Regions from separate parts of the Pseudoalteromonas sp. SR41-1 genome, predicted to be linked through region 1. Evidence: predicted binding sites of a transcription regulator. Region 1 holds the regulator's gene; each other region holds the start of a gene.
What was found. The regulator sigma-54, encoded in region 1, starts transcription at its own class of promoters, with help from an activator protein. The targets are predictions, from matches to a motif close to GTTGGCACGNNNNTNGNNT.

Region 1 (7,476 bases):
TGCAGAGCAAAACACGCAACCTGCTGCCAATCAAATTTCAATAAGTGCCGACAAGCAAGAAGGTCAATTGAAAGCTAATGTGGGTATTTTTGAGAAAAACGTTGAGATTATTCACGGTAATCGCCGCATTACAGCCGATCGCCTCGAAGTACACAAACGTGATGAACTTGGTGATAATAAACAATTATTAATTGCCACAGGTAGCCCTGCGCACTTTGAAGAAAAGCAATCAGACGGCACGACTATGAGCGCCAGTGCTGACGAAGTACGTTATGATGTATCTAAGCGTTTTTTAACGCTTGTTGGTAATGCACAAGTATCGCAAGCCGGACAAAAAATAAATGCTAAAAGCATTACCTACGACATAGAGCAGCAGCTCATCAGTGCCGAAAAAGATGAAAACTCAACTGACCGCGTTCACACAATTTTAGTACCGATCGAAACTAAAAAAAGTAAAAAAGGCGATAAAGGTCAACCATGAGCACATTAAAAGCAGAACTATTAGCAAAAAGCTATAAAGGTCGTGAAGTTGTAAAAAACGTCGGCCTTGAAGTACAAGCTGGCAGTATAGTTGGCTTACTTGGCCCTAACGGTGCTGGTAAAACAACGACTTTTTATATGATTGTAGGGCTTGTTCCTAGCGACAAAGGTAAAATATCTATTGATGATAACGATATTACTCTTTTACCTATGCATAGTCGTGCTAGATTAGGCATAGGCTACTTACCACAAGAGTCATCGATTTTTAGAAAGCTGACTGTTTATCAAAACTTAATGGCCATTTTAGAAACGCGCAAAGAACTAAATAAACAAGCCAGAGAAGACACGCTCAATAACTTATTAGATGAATTTAGCATACAACACATTCGTGATAGCCAAGGTATGGCATTATCGGGGGGAGAACGTCGTCGTGTAGAAATAGCACGAGCGCTGGCAGCAGATCCTAAATTTATATTACTGGATGAACCGTTTGCCGGTGTTGACCCTATTTCGGTATTAGATATAAAGAAAATAATAGAACATCTTAAAAATCGTGGGATTGGTGTATTAATTACCGACCATAACGTAAGAGAGACCCTTGATGTTTGTGAAAAAGCCTACATTGTTTCTCATGGGGAGCTGATTGCATCAGGTACTCCAGAACACGTATTAAATGATAAAACAGTACGCGATGTTTACTTAGGCGAGCAATTTAGGCTGTAACATTTACGCCATGTCTTTAAGCATCTGCTAGTATTAATTATAACAACATAAAAGGATTGTTAGAGATACATGAGGCAATCACTACAGCTGCGCATGGGCCAGCAACTTACAATGACTCCACAGTTGCAACAAGCTATTCGTTTGTTGCAACTCAGTACATTGGATCTCCAGCAAGAAATACAAGAAGCTCTCGACAGTAATCCACTATTAGAGGTTGAAGAGGCAGACTATTCCGAAGACGCTGCTGGTAAAAACGAGCAAAAAGCTGATACCGATGACATAACTGTTAGCGCATCTGCTGATGATGCTCCGAGCGAATACGAACAAGATACTGGTGAAGCACTTGCAAAAGACACGCTAAGTGACGACATGGCTATGGATGTCAGTTGGGATGAGTACATGAGTGCCGCTCCTGCAGCCTCATCAGGTCCAATGCCTGAAGACGAATCAATATACCAAGGCGCCTCTACTGAAACGCTCCATGAGTATTTAATGTGGCAATTACAACTAACGCCATTTAGCCCTACAGACGAAGCTATTGCTATTGCTATTGTAGAAGCTGTCGATGATTCAGGTATTTTAACACTAAGCTGCGAAGAGATTTTAGAAAGCTTTAATCAAGAAAACGAAGATGATAACGAAGTCGAACTTGATGAAATTGAAGCGGTATTAAAACGCATCCAACTGTTTGATCCTGTTGGTATTGCTGCACGTAGTTTACAAGAGTGTTTGTGTATTCAGCTTAATCAATTTGATAAAGAAACACCTTATATTAATGAAACGAAAATGATTTTAACCGAGCATATTGATCTATTAGCAGCTCGCGACTATCGTACATTAATGAAAAAAACGAAGCTCAAAGAAGAAGAGCTTAAAGAAGTAATTACACTAATACATACTCTCAACCCAAAACCTGCAGATACTATTGTAAGGGAAGAATCTGAGTATGTTATTCCTGATGTGTCAGTTAAAAAAATTAAAGGCCGCTGGGTTGTCGAATTAAACCCAGATAGCATGCCTAAAATTCGTGTCAATAGCCAATACGCAGCAATGTCTCGCACTGTAAAATCAAGTGGCGACAGCCAGTTTATTCGCTCACATTTACAAGAAGCTAAATGGTTTATTAAAAGCTTAGAAAGTAGAAACGACACGCTATTAAAAGTTACTAATTGTATTGTTAAGCAACAACAAGGCTTTTTTGAACATGGCCCTGAAGCCATGAAACCAATGGTTTTAAATGATGTTGCTGAAATGGTAGAAATGCACGAATCGACAATTTCTCGCGTAACTACTCAAAAGTACATGCATACACCCCGTGGTATATTTGAGCTTAAATATTTTTTCTCAAGCCATGTAAGTACTGAAAACGGTGGTGAATGTTCATCTACAGCAATACGTGCGCTTATCCGAAAATTAATCGCAGCAGAAAACTCAGCAAAACCATTGAGTGATAGCAAAATAGCGGATATATTGGCTGAGCAAGGAATTAAAGTAGCGAGACGTACAATCGCAAAATACCGCGAATCTCTTGCTATTCCACCGTCAAATCAGCGTAAAAGTCTGATTTAAGACGCTAAACTAAGAGGGTAATGCTTATGCAACTAAACTTAACTGGTCGTCACGTAGAATTAACCGATTCACTAAGAGACTATATTAATACTAAATTTGCGAAGCTTGAAAGACACTCTGATCATATTAACAATGTTCATGTCATTCTCGATGTAGAAAAATTAAATCAAAAAGCAGAAGCCACAATACACGTAAGCGGTGCTGAGCTATTTGCCTCTACAGAACATCAAGATATGTATGCCGCTATTGACTCGTTGATCGACAAGCTCGATCGCCAAGTAATCAAACACAAAGAGAAGCTTGCTCGACACTAATATGATGAAATTAAGTTCACTTATATGCCAGGACTGCAGCAAAGCTGCGGTCCTTTTTAATAGCAAAAAAAGAATTTTAGAGTTCATTAGCGAACTTGCTCACGACAAACTTCCGTATTTACCGCAACAAGATATTCTTAATGCTTTAATGAGCAGAGAGAAATTAGGTAGTACAGGTATAGGACGTGGCATTGCTATTCCTCATGGAAGAATGAGCGGTGCAGAAGAGCCTTTGGCTTTAGTGCTCGTTAGCGAAACTCCAATAAACTTTGATGCAATCGATAATCGCCCTGTTGATATTTTTGTCGCACTCATCGTACCAGATGGCGATAACCAGCAGCACTTAAAGACTCTAGCAACCATTGCTGATAAACTAAACAACAAAGATTTTTGTAAACAGTTACGCAGTGCAAAATCTGATACTGAGCTTTACCAAGTTATTGTCGATCAATCATAGTTTTATAAAGGGTGTTAAATGGAGTTAATTATCATAAGCGGCCGTTCTGGTTCTGGAAAGTCGGTTGCTTTGCGCGTTGTAGAAGATTTAGGTTATTATTGCGTAGATAATATTCCAGTAAACCTACTACCTTCATTAGTTCGCAGTGTGTCTGATAGCTACGATAAAATTGCTGTTAGCATAGATGTGCGCAACATACCTAAAGAACAAGATGAATTTAACGATATTCTTGAATACTTACCAGGCTTTGCAAACCCTACGTTATTTTATTTAGATAGTGACGATCAGACATTGATCAAACGCTTTTCTGAAACACGCAGATTACACCCACTATCAATAGACTCGTTGCCTCTTGATTTAGCCATCAAAAAAGAAAAAGAATTACTTGATGTATTAACCACTCGCGCCGACTTTATGATAGATACGACTGATTTAAGTGTTCATCAACTCGCTGAATCTATTCGTGAAAAGATTTTAGGTAAAAAAGATAAGCAACTGATTGTCACATTTGAATCATTTGGTTTTAAACACGGTATACCAAAAGAAGCAGACTACGTATTTGATGCACGCTTTTTACCAAATCCACACTGGGAACCAGAGTTGAAGCCTTTAAATGGGTTAGATCAACCGGTTAAAGACTATTTAGCTAATCACAGCATAGTGCAAAAATTCACATGGCAAATTCAAACATTTGTACAAACGTGGTTACCGCATTTAGAACGAAATAACCGCAGTTATTTAACCATTGCTATTGGGTGTACAGGTGGGCAACATCGCTCTGTGTATTTAGCGCAAACTATCGGTGAAAGTTTTGCAATGACACATCCCAATGTAAAAATTCGCCATCGCGAACAAGAAAAATAATATAGCTGAATAATCACCTGTTCAGCTTAGGTAGAGTAAGTTATGCATTGTGAAGATACCTTTTTAATAAAAAACAAATTAGGCTTACACGCCAGAGCAGCTACTGTGCTTGCGCAATTAGCAGTACAATTTGATGCTACAATTACATTATTCCAAGATGACAAAGAAGCAGCAGGCGATAGCGTACTTGCATTAATGTTACTTGAAAGTAGCCAAGGAAAAGAAGTTAAAGTTGTTTGTAAAGGCCCTGATTCTGAGCAAGCTTTACACGCTGTTGGAGAATTAATAGCACAACGCTTTAATGAACAAGAATAATCTGTTTTATAAAAACAATATTCGCATTACTAGTGCTTCAATTAAAACAGATATATAAAATAAATAGGTTAGTAACGCCAGTTAACTCACCTCCCCCCATAAAGTAATATAACAATTTATAAAGGACGCCAATGCCAGAAGCTTTTGAACAAGATTATCCACTACAGCAACTAAAGCAGGTGACGAAGTCACTCAATAGTGGTCAATTTGTTCAAGTTAGGCGCATGCTCGCAAAAACGGCTCCTTGTGATACCGCATTATTATTAGAATCATCACCGCATAAAATTCGCCGACTGCTTTGGCAATTGGTCGATCCTGATGTGCAGGGTGATGTTCTTGAAGAATTATCTGAAGATGTTCGTTTAGGCATTATTGCCCAAATGGAACCTAAGCACATTGCCGCCGCAACTGAAGACATGGGCCACGATGACTTAGGTGAAGTATTACGTAGCCTGCCAGATACCGTCTATAAAGACGTTGTTAGCGCGATGGACATTCAAGACCGTGAACGTGCCACGCAAGCACTGTCATATCAAGAGCGTTCAGCAGGTGCGCTAATGAACACCGATACGGTGACCATTCGCCCTGATGTAACACTCGATGTTGTACTTCGTTATATTAGACTGCGTGGTGAGTTACCAGAGGGTACAGATGATTTATATGTTGTTGATAAACATAACTGCTTTATAGGCGCTTTATCGCTGAGTACATTATTAACTAATCCGCCAGAAAAAATTGTCCGCGATTTAATGGATGAAGATTGTGAGTCTATCCCAATCTCAATGGATGAAAGTGAAGTAGCGCAATTATTTGAGCGTCATAATTGGATATCGGCCCCAGTGGTGGACGATAACGACCAACTCCTCGGTCGTGTTACTATCGATGACATCGTTGATGTAATCCGAGAAGATGCCGAGCATAGCTTATTAAGCCTAGCCGGTCTTGATGATGAAGAGGATACATTCGCGCCAGTACTAAAAAGCTCTAAAAAACGCTCAGTTTGGCTAGGAGTTAACTTACTAACCGCACTTGCAGCTGCTTTTGTAGCTAGCTTTTTTGAAGGCACTTTAGATGTGCTCCCTATTTTGGCTGTGCTTAACGGTATTGTCCCTTCTATGGGTGGTGTTGCTGGTAGCCAATCATTAACGCTTGTTATCCGTGGTATTGCAGTAGGTCATATAAACCAAACAAACCAACGTTTCTTGATGATGAAAGAACTGGCCATTGGCGCGCTAAACGGTATTTTGTGGTCACTATTAATTGCGGGTGTTATTGCGCTATGGCAGTGGGACTTTATGCTTGGTGGCGTACTCGCCTTCGCTATGTTTATGAACTTAGTGGTGGCAGGTGTTGCTGGTGCAAGTATTCCAATAATTCTTAAAAGAATGAATATAGACCCTGCTCTTGCAGGGAGTGTGGTGCTAACCACGGTGACTGATATTGTTGGTATATTCGCCTTTTTAGGTACTGCTACATGGTTGCTGATATAAATTAAACGCTTTAAATGTAAAAAACTACAGCAAAAATACTTAGGGTAAATCAGTAGCTATGGCAACGGATACCAAACATAAAAATGACATACCTAAAAAAACGCTAAAACAAAAAAGCGTATCCATATTAAAAAGTCTACTGGTATATGGCTCTATATTTTTCGTCATTTATACCGCCGTCAATTGGTGGCGGCAACCTGTCATGCCAGCAAATCCTCAATTACAATTAATCGACTATAAAGGGCAAAACATTAATTTAGCAGCAATGAGCCAAGATAAACCCACGCTTGTGTATTTTTGGGGAACTTGGTGTCCTATTTGTAGTATTACCTCCCCTGCCATAAACGAACTCGCAAACGAGAATAAATACCCTGTTGTGAGCATCGCGATAAAATCAGGCTCTGATCAAGAGCTGCATGATTATTTAAATGAGCAAGGCTACAGCTTCAGTACTGTTAACGATCAACACGGGGAGATATTTTCCGATTGGCAGGGACAAGTCACGCCATCTTATATAATCTTAAAAGATAATAAAATGACGCAAGGACTCACCGGCATTCAGCCGTTATGGTCACTTAAATTGCGTTTGTGGTTATCATCAATGCTTTAAAAAAAAGCTAAACTTAGCACAGGATATCTAAAGAGAGGGGGGCTCTAAAACCTCACTCTTTATCACCTACAATAATATAGATAATAAAGAGCAAAGCTGACTTAATTTACGTATACAAAAGCTAAAAAACGCGTACCGCAATTAGCCTTATCTATTAGCGAATAAAATTACTAACGTGTGCTTTGACGATTACCGCCCACTTTTGGCTTAGTGTTTGCCTTTTTAAATTGGCTAAAACCAGTATGTCGCGTTAGTGCCGGACGCCCACCTTTTTTACCACCTTTACCTGATTTTTCATCGCGCCCTTCTTCTGGCACTAAACAGTTAGGCCCTTTACCAATTAAATTAGCTTTACCCATTTTACGTAGAGCTTCACGTATCATTGGCCAACCAGCTGCATCGTGGTAGCGTAAAATAGCTTTATGTAATCTACGTTGGCGTGCGCCTTTAGGTACTGGAACAACTTCTGAGTTGTTTTTTATATTACGTAAAGAGTTCATCTCTGTATGGTAAATAGTCGTCGCATTAGCCATAGGTGATGGGTAAAAATTTTGTACCTGATCAAGCTTAAAGTCGTTTGATTTAAGCCATAAAGCCATGTTTACCATGTCTTCATCTTTTGTACCTGGGTGAGCAGATATAAAGTAAGGAATT
Region 2 (7,476 bases), on a different contig from region 1:
CAATTACAAAATGATCATTATACTCGTAGGTATCAAAACATAAATCAGCAGGACACATAACTTCGTGCAACTTTTCTCCTGGGCGAATACCTACTATTTTTATTGGTAAATTGGGTGCCATAGCTTTAGCTAAATCGGTAATGCGAATAGATGGAATCTTGGGTACGAAAATTTCTCCTCCTAACATGCGCTCAAAGTTAGTCAGAACAAAATCGACACCCTGTTGTAGACTTATCCAAAAGCGCGTCATCTCTTTATGAGTAATCGGAATGTGATCGCGACCTTCAGCAATAAATTTTTCAAATAAAGGGACGACAGAGCCGCGTGAGCACACTACATTACCGTAACGAACAACAGAAAAAGTTGTTTGATTTCCTCCTGCTATATTGTTTGCTGCAACAAAGAGTTTATCTGATGCGAGCTTTGTAGCGCCGTATAAATTAATCGGATTTGCTGCTTTATCGGTAGATAAAGCAATGACTTTTTCAACATCATTATCAAGGGCCGCGTCAATCACGTTTTCAGCGCCATTGATATTTGTTTTAATACATTCCATCGGGTTGTATTCAGCAGCCGGCACTTGCTTAAGTGCCGCGGCATGAATAACATAGTTCACACCACGCATTGCTCGTTTAAGTCTATCCTTATCACGTACATCACCGATGAAGTAGCGCATACAAGGTTGCTCGAATTCTTGCTGCATTTCGAATTGCTTAAGTTCGTCTCTTGAATAAATGATTATCTTTTTAGGGTTATATCTATCAAGCAAGGTTTTGACATATTTTTTACCAAATGAACCGGTACCACCGGTGATTAGAATGGTCTTATTATTAAACATAAAGTTTCCTGAGTTGTTTTCATTGGCTAAAAAGTAAAACCATTTGGAGTAGTTTCATAATTCGCTACTTTACCTATTAATTTAGTATGTTAGCAAGCAAGATGCCAAGTAATTTAGATAAAGTTAGCATTATAGTACTAAATACCGCTTTTTAGATCTTAAATCAGTCAAGTAACAATAGGAGTGGTAAGTTATTTTATAATCTGTTTGATTTTTGTTTTATAAAAAATATTTTGAGCTATTGTTTTAAATTAGTATTTTAGTTTTAATCCAAAATAATGGGAGTGTCTGTTTTTTGGCGTGAATGTCAAAAAAATGCCACTATTACTTGCATCTTGGGAACAGTCGCTTACAATTTAACTAAACAATTACATTTATTACATTTTGGCTAGCTGCTCATGGTTCTGATTTTAGATAATAATAATAATCGCTCATTTGGATTGTGCGCGGCGTTAAATTTTATAGGCGAAACAACATTACAAATTAATGAAACTCAATTAATTGATGAGTGTGTTAAAAAGCAAGCTCAAGAATGTATTGTAATTTTAGGCGCACTTCAGCAACTTGATCACGAAGAAGTCATAAAACAAAATCCTACTATCCCTTTTTTATTAATTGGTGAAACACTCAAACCGTTGCTAGCGGTTGCTAATGTGGTGGGTTTGATTTGTGAGCCATTTAATCATGAAGTAACCACGCAGCTATTACATGATTGCCAACAATATCAAAGAATGCTACCCCATGAGCACAAGCACACTAAGCCACATAAAGTCTTTGATGGATTAGTCGGTGAGACTGAGGCGGTTAAAGGCGTTCGATTTTTAATTGAGCAAGTTTCTAAAACCGATGCCAATGTGTTAATTTTAGGTGAGTCGGGGACGGGTAAAGAGGTGGTTGCTCGAAATGTTCATTTATTGTCTAAACGAAATAAAGGTCCATTTGTACCGGTAAACTGTGGCGCTATCCCTGCTGAATTACTCGAAAGTGAATTATTTGGCCATGAAAAGGGGGCTTTTACGGGGGCAATTTCTGCACGTAAAGGGCGCTTTGAATTAGCCCAAGAAGGCACCTTATTTTTAGATGAAATTGGTGATATGCCGTTGCAAATGCAAGTTAAGCTGTTACGTGTATTACAAGAACGCATTTATGAGCGTGTAGGTGGCAATAAAGCAATACAAGCGAATGTAAGGGTTATTGCGGCAACGCATCGAAATTTAGAGCACATGATTGAAGAGGGGAGTTTTAGGGAAGATTTATACTATCGGTTGAATGTATTCCCTATCGAAAATCCGTCACTTAGTGCACGTGCTGATGATATTCCATTATTGTTAAAAGAATTAATGCGTCGAGTTAATGAGCAAAGTGGAACGGTTGCTAAATTTACAGAACGAGCGGTTGAAAGTTTAAAAGCACACACTTGGCCTGGCAATATTCGTGAACTGGCTAACCTAGTTGAGCGTATGGTGATTATGTTTCCAGATAAAGTGGTCGATGTTCCCGATTTACCCGATAAATACCGTTATATTGAAGTTGATGCATATGAACCTCAATATCCAGAGGAATTACTAGAGCGCGATGCATTTAATGATATTTTTAGCACCGATTTTAGTGATTATGATGAGCCTGAGATAGACTCTAGGGCTACAGATGCGAGTATCTTACCCGATGACGGTATTAAGCTAAAAGAGTATTTAGCTGAGCTTGAAATTAATTTAATAACCCAAGCGTTGGAGCGATTTGATTACGTTGTTGCTCGCGCAGCAGAAGTACTTGGGGTACGTAGAACAACATTAGTAGAAAAAATGAAAAAATATAACTTATCAAAAGGCTAAATATTTGATAGTTGTTTTTTAGTGTTATTTTTTAATGTAGGTGTTAATTATTTCTGCCTTTCTAAAGCAGTCATTATTGTGATCGTTTACCATGCCACACGCCTGCATATATGCATAGACGGTGGTTGGGCCTAAAAATTTAAAACCACGTTTTTTCAGATCTTTTGCAAACGCAGTCGATGCCTCTGTAATTGCAGGGGAGCCTTGTTTATTATTTAAATTACTTATAACAGGCTGACCGCCAACAAACTGCCATTGATAATTTGAAAAACTACCGAACTCTTTTTGTATCTCTAAAAACCGTTTAGCATTATTGATGGTGGCAGCAATTTTTAAGCGGTTGCGAACTATCCCCACGAAGTGCATTAGGCGATCGATATCGTGCTCATCCATCGATGCGACTTGGTTAACATCAAACTGATAAAATGCCTCACGGTACCCAGCTCTTTTTTTTAAAATGGTATACCAGCTCAGCCCTGCTTGTGCTGACTCTAAGGTAATAAATTCAAACAGAGTTTGATCGTCACACACAGGTACTCCCCATTCTTCATCGTGGTATGTTACATAGTCTGGTTTGGTTTCATCAAGCCAAGAGCAGCGTTGTTTCATTGTGTTACTTTCTTTAATTAACTCTATCAATACTATAATTCAGACATAAAATAATTTATAGTTTTGTTAAATTATTTTATGTAAAAGGAAGTGGTATTTGTGCATGAATATCAAATAGAAAAAGCAGAGAAAGACGCAGAATATAAATTATTAAACCGGGCTTTTGATGATCTATTTCCTATCTGCAGATCAATTACCGGGTTGGGTATCGAGTCTTCGTTAAATTACTTTAAAAATTTAATGCCACTAACTATTGAACAAGTAAAATCTGGGACTACTGTATTTGATTGGGTCACACCGGCATCTTGGCTCTTTAAACGCGCTCGCTTGTGGGGCCCTAACGGTAACTTAATCTGTGATACTGAGGTTAATAATTTACATGTTATAAATTATTCTGAGCCAGTAGATAGAGAAATTGACTTTGCTGATTTAAGACCTCATTTATATTCCATCCCTCACTTACCTGATGCAATCCCCTATGTAACCAGCTATTACAAACGAACTTGGGGTTTTTGTTTGGCGCATAATATATTGAAAAGCTTGCCGCAAGGTAAATATAAAGTGCGTATTGAAAGTTCCTTTGATGACGAAGGAGGTGTCCCATTTGGACAATGTTCGTTAGCAGGTCAGAGTAAAAAAGAAATACTTTTAACCAGTTACTTATGTCATCCATCTATGGCAAATAATGAACTCAGTGGACCTTTGGTTTTATTGGGATTATATAATCGTATAAAACACTGGCCAAAAAGACGTTTTACATACCGTTTCTTACTGAACCCAGAAACCATCGGTTCATTGTGTTATTTATATAAATATGGCGATGCTTTAAAAGAAAACTTAGAAGCCGGTTTAATTTTGACCTGTTTAGGTGGACCAAAATCAAAACTACGTTACAAAAAAAGTAAACGAAATGACAGTTTATTCGATAAGTTAGTAAGTGGCGCCTCAAACGAGGAGTGGGACTTTATTGATTTTACGCCCTTAAGTGGTTCAGATGAAAGGCAGTTTTGCGCACCAGGATTTAATTTACCTATGGGCCAAGCAAGTCGTAATAGTTATGGTGAATATGAAGGTTATCATAATTCTTTAGATACAAAAGAGTATATGTCTATTGACTCTCTTATTCGCTCAATTGATGAAATAGAAAAGCTATTAGTTAAAGCTGAGTATGGTACTAAAGTGATTAATTTATGCCCTTATGGGGAGCCACAATTAGGAAAAAGGGGGCTTTATCCAACGATGAACTCCTACCAGCATACTCAAGGTTCAAGTGATAATGCATTAGACTCTCGCCAAGAGCTAAACAGTATTTTAACCATTTTAAGTGAAGCCACTGGTGATGTGGATATGCTAGATATTGCAGAAAAGATAGGAATCGATTTAGTTCACTTAATGCCCATTATTGATAAGTTAGAGGGGCATCAATTAATCCAGTTTAACAGCAGTCGAGTTTTATAACGGAACATATTTAGACTTACCTCTTCACATATTGACTTAAAACCAGTTTTAAAATTGCAAAAAAAGCCATTGATACTAAAGCTTTGTTAGATTTTTTTCGCTTTTCCCCAGCAGTTATTACTGATTTCAAAATGAGTGTCATTTTTACGACAGGAAAATTTATTGTAAGCTCTTGATTGTTAGGTGTTAATTTTTGGTACGTTTTGTGCATTTAATCTCATGTATTATTTAAATGAGATTTGATTATGGCTCTTGCAAGCGTGCTAAAACCACAGTTTTTTTCTGCAAATCAGTATAACCCATGTTTACTTCAAGAGGAGTACATTGGTGAATTAAGCGATCTGCGCAAGCAAGCAAGTTGGCTTTCGCATTTGGTTGATACCATGCCAGCAGGCGTGGTTGTACTCGATGGCAAAGGGTTGATTGCAAAAGCGAATCAAATAGCGATTGATATGCTTGGCGAGCCACTTGAAGGTGAACGCTGGTTTAATGTTATTCAGCGCTCTTTTAGGCCGCATCAAGATGATGGTCACGAAGTGTCTTTAAAAGATGGGCGTTTAATAAAACTTGATATTACCGCTTTAGCACCAGAGCCTGGGCAACTTATTTTAATGACGGATTTAACCGAAACTCGCCGCTTACAAAAACGTGTTGCACATATGCAGCGATTAAGCGCGCTGGGTAAAATGGTTGCATCATTAGCGCATCAAGTACGTACGCCGCTTTCAGCCGCTATGCTGTACGCAGCTAATTTAGGGTCTAAGCGCTTACCCGAAGCATCTCGCGATAACTTTCAAACAAAGTTAATGTCGCGTTTAAAAGATTTAGAAACTCAAGTAAACGACATGCTGTTATTTGCTAAAAGTGGCGATCAGCAAGTTGTTGAGCAAGTTTCAATGCAGCAGCTTTTAACCGAAGTTAAAGCAGGTGCTGATGCGATGGTCGCACTTAATGAAAGTGAACTGGATGTAAGCTTACCAGAACCCGATATACAAATAGTTGGTAATAAAACGGCATTGGCCAGTGCTATTCAAAATCTAGTGCACAATAGTATTCAAGTTATTGGCGGCGGCGCAAAAGTAAAAATTAGCGCACAAAGAGATTTAAAAGATTTAGATATGGTTCGTATTAGTGTGAGCGACAATGGCCCAGGTGTTGATTTAAGCCAAAGCGATAAAATTTTTGAACCATTTTTTACTACAAAAAGTCAGGGCACAGGTTTAGGGCTTGCTGTAGTGAGTTCGGTGGCTAGTGCGCACCAAGGCCGTGTTGATGTGACTAATAATACGCATGGTGGTGCCTGCTTTAGCTTGTTACTGCCTATTAAGGCAACATCTAAATTAGAGGGGTCATTATGAGTAACACTATTTTAGTTGTCGAAGATGACGCAGGGCTTCGTGAAGCCTTAATAGATACCCTTGAAATGTCGGGTATTGAATGTGTTGCAGCGAGCAGTGCTGAGCAAGCAATGTTACTGCTTAAAAAAGATCAATTTTCGCTTGTTGTAAGCGACGTGCAAATGGGCGCAATGAGTGGACTTGATTTACTACGCAGTATTAAATTAAACCACCCTGATTTACCTGTATTGATGATGACGGCGTATGCCACAATTGACGATGCGGTAGAGGCCATGCGCCTAGGTGCAATTGACTACATGGCAAAACCATTTGCACCTGAAGTGCTGTTAAATATGGTGAGCCGTTATTTGCCTGAAAAAGCAAAAGAAACCGACGGCCCCGTTGTTGCTGATCCAACTAGTATTCAATTATTGGAGCTTGCAAGTAAAGTAGCACGCTCTGATGCAAGTGTAATGGTACTTGGCCCAAGTGGTTCGGGTAAGGAAGTACTTGCGCGTTATATTCATGATAAGTCGAGCCGATGTAATGAGCCATTTGTAGCGATTAACTGCGCGGCTATTCCTGAAAATATGCTCGAAGCCACGTTATTTGGTTACGAAAAAGGGGCTTTTACGGGGGCGATTCAAGCATGTCCGGGTAAGTTTGAGCAAGCACAAGGCGGTACTATTTTACTTGATGAAATTACTGAAATGGACTTAGGACTACAAGCTAAACTTTTACGCGTACTGCAAGAACGTGAAGTAGAGCGTTTAGGGGGGCGTAAAACAATTCAGCTCGATGTACGTATTTTGGCAACCAGTAATCGTGATTTAAAAGAAGCCGTGTCTGAAAATCAGTTTAGAGAAGATTTATATTACAGGCTTAATGTTTTTCCACTTATGTGGCGTCCATTGTGCCAACGCCCTGGCGATATTATTGTATTGGCTAAGCATTTAATTGAGCGCCATATAAGTAAAAGCAAGGAGCCTATGGCGTATTTAGATAAAGCTGCCGAGCAAAAGTTACTGGCTCACGCGTGGCCTGGTAATGTGCGCGAACTTGATAACGTTATACAGCGTGCACTTATACTGCGAAGTGGCGATACAATAAACGAGCATGCTATTTTTATCGAAAACTTAGTATCTAATAACTTTGTTATGGAGCCTTCATTGGCACCGGCGCAAACCGTATCGCCAACAGAATTAGCTCATGCAGATAAAGGTGTTGATAAAAGCACGTTAAGCTCTGCATATTATGATGAAAAATTGCATGCTGAGGATGAGCCTAATCAAGGTTTGCTAGCGGCAGATACCGGTAGCTATAAAGATGAGCTTAAAGACAAAGAGCATCGTATTATTTTAGAAACCCTTGCACGTTGCCAAGGTAAGCGTAAAGACGTTGC
Region 3 (7,476 bases), on a different contig from region 1:
ACTTTTAGTTTAGGTTGATGTTTTAATAATAATTCCATATTAAATTTTGACATATCAAAAATTGAAGTAGAATAAACTTCTTCTCTAAAATTTCCTTTTACACGCATTTCACCTTGCATCATATCTTTTGTTTGCTCTTTGTATTTAAAATCTTTGTCGTAATAAATACTATCTTTTGCATGATGCGTATCAGTAGAAACAAAACCAAAGTCTGTACCAATCAAATACATTGTTTTAAAGTCAAGTTCAGCAGCAATAGCTAAAGCCGTATTCGATACCGTTGGATTAGTAAACATAGGGCATGCATACTGCTTTTTTCTATCTAAAGACTTAATTAATCCCCCGCCGGCATCGTTGAGTTTATTAAGTAAAAAAGCAGATTTAAAGCGTTTCAATATCTGATCAAAAACAGTATTAACAGCGATAATATTTAAATCACTTAACTTAATATTAACTTCCTTTGTTCGCTCAACAACTTCAACCCAATCTAATAACCGGGCAACTCGTTCCATTTCAACATGTATATCGGGTTTAATATTATTCACCAGCAGGGCTTTTAATGCCGTTCCGCACGATATAATAATGATATTCTTTTGATTTTCTCTTAAAAAATCAATCGCTAAATCTAATGACGGTCCATTGGCCGCAATAAATACAGGCGCATTTTTTAATTTATTTTTAAAACTACCTGCTTTTTTTATCACAGGGAATTGTGCAGATAAATTAGCTATTGTATGAGAAACGCCGATGATTTCATCTTCAAAAAATCCCCAGCCCCCATGCCAGCGGTGTCCGACCTCTTTGATTTTATTTATTGCTTTATTTATTGAATCACTGTCATAGTGCTTAAAATAATGAATCACACTGGTATTAAAAAAGCCCTGCATAGAAAGTATAGAACCAATCTCATTAACAACATTATGCTCGGTTCCACCTATTTGAATTCTAAACACCCCGCCATTATTCAAGCATTTATTAAACAGCGGACGTAACTCTATACAATGTAGCAATGCATAAAAAGTACTAGGAGTTTGTTCATATAAAAAAACATTCGATACATTTTTTTTATTTAAGAATTCTTCAATATGAAAACCTAAACCAGCCCCTAAAAAACATACAAAATCTAGTCTATTTTCGTTTGCAGGATTACTTAGCTTGCTCATACCTTGTTCTAATCGTGCATTACGAATAGATTTAAGTAGGGCGGCATGCTTAAACACAATATTTTCATCATCTGAGTGTTTTATTTTAAAGTGAGAATAAACAGGACTTTTTAAATACTTACTAACTTGTTTTTTTGCAAATTCACGAGGGTTGTCGGTGTAAGAGAATTGACCATTGCTGTATAAGTTTTCATTCCCTTCATCGTCAAAAACTACTCCCGTATCAGTCGGTTGGTAATCTCTAAACTTATTAAAGATCTGCGGCATTTTTTCTTTTAGTAATTCTAAGTTTGCTAACAAAGTTGCTTTGAGCATCATTTTTTTTAATTCACTTTCTGCTGTATTCAAAATACACTCCAGTTTTTCATTTGATTTGTTGAGCTTTTATCAAATTTTATCACTAAACTAAAAATTTGATATGGCTGTAAACTGACAGTTTATTGTCTATTTGAAGCATTATGCTTTATTTTAAATAAATGTTTAATACCTTAAGAATAGGTCTGATATAATAGTCTCTATATAACCTCAGGCAATTTATGCGCCAACTTTTATTTGACGATGTTTATAATTATATTTAAGTTACTTATATGCCTATTACTAAACACTACCAAAGTACTTGGCATTATTTTTGCTTTATTCGGGTATTGCATCACACAATTTTAGTAATATAAATTTTAGGATTCCCCCATGGCTCACATCTCAGTAAAAAAATACGGTCAAGTTCGTGCTAGTAGCATTGCCGAAATGGCCCCTTACGAACAAATAAACCTTATATTCAGTAATATCATCGGTCGCTTAGCAGCAACAAAAGGGTTTATTGAGCGCAAGGAAATACAAAAAAAAGGTGAAAATATTTCAGCCTGTGTTTTATTATTTGGCGCACTGCAAGACGCACTTAATTTAGAAGTAGAGCAAGACCCTAGTATTTCTAACAATTTATTGGCACTTTACGATTACTGCCAACGCCGTTTAACGCAAGCGAACATAAACAACGATATTGAAGCAATTGTGGAAGTATCAAGTATTGTTAAAGAAATTAAAGAAGGTTGGGATAACATCCCGCTAGATCAACGCAGCCCTGCGGTTTAATTTCAATTATGGACTCGCCAACATCTTCAGAGCAACTAACAAACAGCTCTGAGCTCATACAAACGTTGCTTAGTAAAATTGAAGCCTTAGTAAATGATGATAATGCAGATGAAGCTCAGCCTCTTTTAGACACTTTAAATGTTGAACTAAAGCAATGGTGCGAAAGCAGCGACGGCCCAAGCGCAAAGCAATTAGAATTAATTCAGCTTAGTATAAATACTATTTTAGTAAAAGCGAATGGTGCAAAAAACGAATCATCTAAAGCTATTATTAAACATAAAAAATCAGGTAAGGCGATTAAAGCTTATAAAGCAAGTAGCTAAAATCTACTCAAATAGAAAACACAAAAAAACCGTTTTAAATAACGGTTTTTTGTGTTTTCTTAATTTAGTTATTAATTTAATATCATACTTAATCTACTAAGAGTTATCTCGTACTACGCCTGGCATATTCTCTAATTGAGCTTGAACATAACTGCTGGTGTTATTAAGGCTCGCCACTAATAAATCCATCGCATTATATTGAGCATATAAGCGAGACGATAGCGACTCCATTTTACTGGCAAGGTCCAAGCGATCATCATCTAAATTATCTAGCTGATTCGTTTTACTATCAATCCGGTTTTGTATAATGCCGTCAGAGTCTGTATAAAAGCTCATTAGCTCATCAAACGACTGTGCGAAGCCATTATCGTCATCGCCTACAAAAAATTGCTGCACTAAATCTACGTTTGCATCTATTTGCTCATCTAGTGTTTCTGTATTTAGCGTTAAAACACCGTAGCGGTCTGTTTCGACACCTAATTGCGAAAGTGATAATGAGTTGCTATTACCTAAATCCACGGAATCGGTAATCTGTTCTCGTAATTTAGACATTACACCACGTAGTAACGAGTCACCAGCCATAACACCTGCACCATCAGCTGAAGTACCTAGATTATTACTTAACTCTAAAAGCTCATTGTAGCTTGATATAAAACTATTTAAGCCTGCTTGTATATTATTATTGTTTTCAGTAACTACTATATCGCTGATATCGTCATCAACACCATGTGCTTTTTTAGCTGTTATTGTAATACCGTCAATTACATCAGAAAACTCATTGGATGAACTACTAACCGTAAGGGAGCCATCTATAGTAATTGAAGCATCTGTTGCAGCAATAATTTCAGATGAATTTTGAACTCCAGCAGAATCGAAAGCAAGACGAGATAAGCCGTTTGTATCAGTATTGTCACCATCAATATCTGTTACTTCTACTTTAATTTCATTTGCAAGGCCGCTATTTTTGGCAGCAAGTACTAAATGTTGGCCGGTATCGTCAGTTATTATTGTTGCGTTGATGCTATCGTTATCATTACTATCATTAATTGCATCTCTAATTTCACTTAATGTTGCAGAATCCGATACTTCAATATCAAAGCTATTATCGCCCGAGCTAAGAGTTATGGTGCCCTCCCCTACAGCTGTGTCCGCATCAAGTGCCACTGAGAGTATTTTATGCTTTGTAGCAAGGTTGTTAACCTCTACGGAATAACCCCCAGGTTGTGCATCTTCATTAGCACTTAATTGTACAAAGCTATCACTACCAGATGAACTACGCTTTTGATAATTGTCTGCGTCACCTAATACTTCCATAGCGGTTTGAACCTGCTGTAACGCAGACTTTAAAGCGCCCACAGCAGAAATATCCGTTGTTAAATTAGCTTCTTTAGTATTTAAACGAGCTTCAGCAGGAGCTTGCTCAGCATTAACTAATGCATCCACAATATCTGATACAGCTAAACCAGAGCCTAAACCATTGAACGAAATAGACATACTTACCTCTTAAATACTCAAAAATAAACTAACTTAGTATTAGTAATTAGAACTACTCATTAAACTGTTTGATCAATTAAAATACCAGCTGATTCAGATAATTTAGATACTAAGCTCAATACTTCCTCAGAAGGATATTGTTTAATAACTTCGCCACTGTTTTTATCAAGCACTTTAATTACATCGCGGCCTGAATCTTCATCAACTTTAAATTGCAAACTTCGGTTCATTTCGCCCATAAAGTCCTGCAATTGTTGCGCCATTTGTTCTAGCTGTTCGCGCTCTAACGGCTGAGCTTTTTCATCTTGGTTATTATTGTTATATTGATTTTGCTGTAACTTTTGTTGATTTTGTGCATCCACCTGCTTTACATCATCAACCGCTCGCTCAGTTAAAGAGTGAGCAGCTTGTCCTGTTTGCTTATTATTACCAGCAATGGGAACCGCTGATGTAGTAACCTCTGCGTTTGAAGTAATTGTATTCATAACAGATTCCTATTTTTCACTTAATTAAACCAACAATAGCTTAGTTTAAATTTTTAAACCACAAAAGGAGGTAGCTAAAGCCACCTCCTTTTTTACAACTAATACTGACTTTATGTACTAGCTAGCTACCCATTAAGCTATAGCGTTTAACTTATTAACCTAATAGGCTAAGTGCTGTTTGTGGTAACTGATTCGCTTGCGACAAGATTGATGTACCCGCTTGTTGCAAGATTTGGTTTTTCGTCATTTCTGCAGTTTCAGTTGCAAAGTCAGTATCTTGAATACGGCTACGTGAAGCAGACACATTTTCAGAGATGTTAGACAAGTTGCTAATGGTGTGGTCAAAACGGTTTTGAACCGCACCTAAACCAGCTCGCTGAGAGTCTATACTTGCAATCGCATTATCAATAATCGCTAATGCATCCTGAGACCCGCGCTGACTTGTAATGTCGACATCCTCAACGTTTACAAGTGAACTTACTACTTCTGTGTTAGCTGCCGCAGACATACTAGCATCGTCAGCTTCAACGCTAAATACTTCAGCAGAGTTTAACTGTACAGTACCTGTTACTATAGAGCTATCACCTGCAGCCAAAACACTGGTACTTGTAGTATCATCGCCATCGTAAGATTGACCAGTAAGGGTTATACCAACAGTTGTACCTGTTCCACTTTCTGCTAAATCTGTTAATTCAATGTCTGCACCGGTATTATTTGATATTGTAAGTTCACCATTTTCTACAGTAGCTGTTACACCGTGCTCATCGGTTTTAGCATTAATGGCCTCTGCCATAGCTTGCTTATCACCTTCTTCTGTACCAGTGCCAACATATGAAATAGTTGATTCATCACCGGCATCTAGACCAGCTCCATCTAATTTAAAACTAATAGTCTCGTCTAACTCACCTGGTGTACCTATATCAACAGTTGCCTCAGTTCTTGCTTGAGCGGATACACCCGTTGCACTATTATAGCTATTAATAGAATTCGCAATGTCTTCTGCTGTTGCAGCAGCTGCAATAGTTACAGTTGCCTCTTCACGGCCTGAAATAGTGTAATCACCTCCAACCACTCCATTTGTAGTCGCTGTAGTAGATAATGTTGCAGCTTCGCCTAAACCAACTGTATCACCTTGAAGGTTTACTTGATTAGTCCCTATTTTATTAGCTGCCACGCTAGACAATGACACATTAATTGTTTCGTTTGAGTTAGAACCAATTTGGAATGATTTAGAACCAAAGCTACCATCTAAAAGCTGTTGACCACCGAATGATGTTGTATCGGCAATTCGCGTAAGCTCTGTCTGTAATGCTGCCACTTCTTTTTGAAGAGACTCACGGTCTTCAGTTGAATTAGAACCGTTAGCAGATTGTAGTGCTAGTTCACGCATACGTTGTAAAATGCTTGTAGACTCGCTCATTGCACCTTCAGCGGTTTGTGCCATTGAGATACCGTCGTTAGCGTTACGCTGTGCTACTGCTAAACCATTTACTTGTGAAGTTAAACGGTTTGAAATTTGTAGGCCTGCCGCATCGTCTTTTGCGCTGTTAATACGCATTCCCGATGATAAACGCTCCATTGATGTTGCAAGGTCAGAGCCTGATGTAGATAGGTTACGCTGAGCGTTTAATGAAGATACATTTGTATTTACTGAAATCATAATAAAACTCCTGATTACTTTCGTAATGTGACTGTTTAGATTTAACCAAGAGCTGTCACAATTGTATGTTCAAGCTCTGTACTGGTTAAGTTAACGGCAGGAAAAAATTTATCTTTAGCGTTATTTTGATTTATTTTTTGAATTATTTATTAAATACACTTAAGCTATTGATTTAAATCAAATAAAAAAGTTTTTTTCATATAACAAAGCTTTTTATCCACGTAAAACATATTACTCATTATCAAATAAACTAAAAAGCACACCTATAAAGATGTGCTTTTAATCAGCAGTTTGCTAATACTGTTCTTTACTAACCACCTAATAAGCTAATAGCTGCCTGTGGAACCTGGTTTGCTTGCGAAAGTATTGACGTACCCGCCTGCTGCAGTATTTGATTTTTAGTCATTTCTGCTGTTTCTGTTGCAAAGTCGGTATCTTGAATACGACTACGTGAAGCCGACACGTTTTCTGAAATATTAGCCAGGTTACTAATTGTATGATTAAATCTATTTTGCACCGCACCTAAGCCGGCTCGTTGAGAGTCTATGCTGGCTATCGCGTTATCAATAATTGATAATGCTTCTTGTGAGCCTTGCTGATCTGATACATCAATAGACTCAACATTAGCAAGGGTACTAAATTCTTCTGTTATAGTTGCTGCTAACGTATCTACAGAGCCTTTGGCACTAAATACTTCGGCAGAATTAAGCTGCACAGTACCAGAAACAAGTACACTGTTGCCAGCAGTTACCGCAATCGTAGTATCATTAAGATCTCCATCATACGATACCCCAGTTACATCTAAACTAATACTACTGGTAGTATTATCACTCTCAGTAACGTTTTCAAGTACTAAATCGTCACCGGTGTTGTTCGAAATACTCAGCACACCATTTTCTATCGTGGCTGTTACATTGTGTTCATCGGTTTTTGCATTAATGGCTTCAGCCATTGCTTGTTTGTCATTCTCAGAAGACCCAGTACCAACAAAAGATACTTTTTCGCCGTTTAATTCAAAACTGATCGACTCCCCATCATCCACTGATGTGGTAGCTGATGTAAAATCAATCTGCGCTTCTGAACGCGCTTGCGCGGTGACCCCTGTTGAACTTGTGTAGCTATTGATTGAGCTTGCAATCTCTTCTGCTGTTGCTCCTGCACCAACAGCTACAGAGGCATCTTCACGCCCTGAAATAGTATAGCTACCCACTCCAACACCACTATTTGTTCCAGCAGTAGTTCCAGCAATCGCCTCCCCCAAG

Region 2: the regulator sigma-54 is predicted to act here: its motif matches at 4,930-4,948, upstream of H5118_RS10350 (PAS domain-containing sensor histidine kinase).
Region 3: the regulator sigma-54 is predicted to act here: its motif matches at 1,779-1,797, upstream of fliS (flagellar export chaperone FliS).

The regions. Positions count from the first base shown of each region.
Region 1 covers NZ_JACJEK010000002.1:14,822-22,297, reverse strand. Annotated here, with positions in the region: gene lptA (lipopolysaccharide transport periplasmic protein LptA) at 1-481, shown strand, start outside; gene lptB (LPS export ABC transporter ATP-binding protein) at 478-1,203, shown strand; gene H5118_RS01555 (RNA polymerase factor sigma-54) at 1,273-2,772, shown strand; gene hpf (ribosome hibernation promoting factor) at 2,799-3,086, shown strand; gene ptsN (PTS IIA-like nitrogen regulatory protein PtsN) at 3,091-3,543, shown strand; gene rapZ (RNase adapter RapZ) at 3,562-4,407, shown strand; gene H5118_RS01535 (HPr family phosphocarrier protein) at 4,450-4,722, shown strand; gene mgtE (magnesium transporter) at 4,854-6,212, shown strand; gene H5118_RS01525 (protein disulfide oxidoreductase) at 6,415-6,822, shown strand; gene H5118_RS01520 (YgiQ family radical SAM protein) at 6,993-7,476, opposite strand, start outside.
Region 2 covers NZ_JACJEK010000010.1:37,104-44,579, forward strand. Annotated here, with positions in the region: gene pseB (UDP-N-acetylglucosamine 4,6-dehydratase (inverting)) at 1-838, opposite strand, end outside; gene H5118_RS10335 (sigma-54-dependent Fis family transcriptional regulator) at 1,237-2,670, shown strand; gene H5118_RS10340 (DNA-3-methyladenine glycosylase I) at 2,695-3,279, opposite strand; gene H5118_RS10345 (DUF4910 domain-containing protein) at 3,379-4,737, shown strand; gene H5118_RS10350 (PAS domain-containing sensor histidine kinase) at 4,983-6,095, shown strand; gene H5118_RS10355 (sigma-54 dependent transcriptional regulator) at 6,092-7,476, shown strand, end outside.
Region 3 covers NZ_JACJEK010000010.1:21,456-28,931, reverse strand. Annotated here, with positions in the region: gene H5118_RS10285 (6-hydroxymethylpterin diphosphokinase MptE-like protein) at 1-1,511, opposite strand, end outside; gene fliS (flagellar export chaperone FliS) at 1,851-2,252, shown strand; gene H5118_RS10275 (hypothetical protein) at 2,261-2,575, shown strand; gene fliD (flagellar filament capping protein FliD) at 2,672-4,069, opposite strand; gene H5118_RS10265 (flagellar protein FlaG) at 4,129-4,554, opposite strand; gene H5118_RS20920 (flagellin) at 4,709-5,062, opposite strand; partial or broken gene H5118_RS20915 (flagellin) at 5,855-6,214, opposite strand; gene H5118_RS10255 (flagellin) at 6,525-7,476, opposite strand, start outside.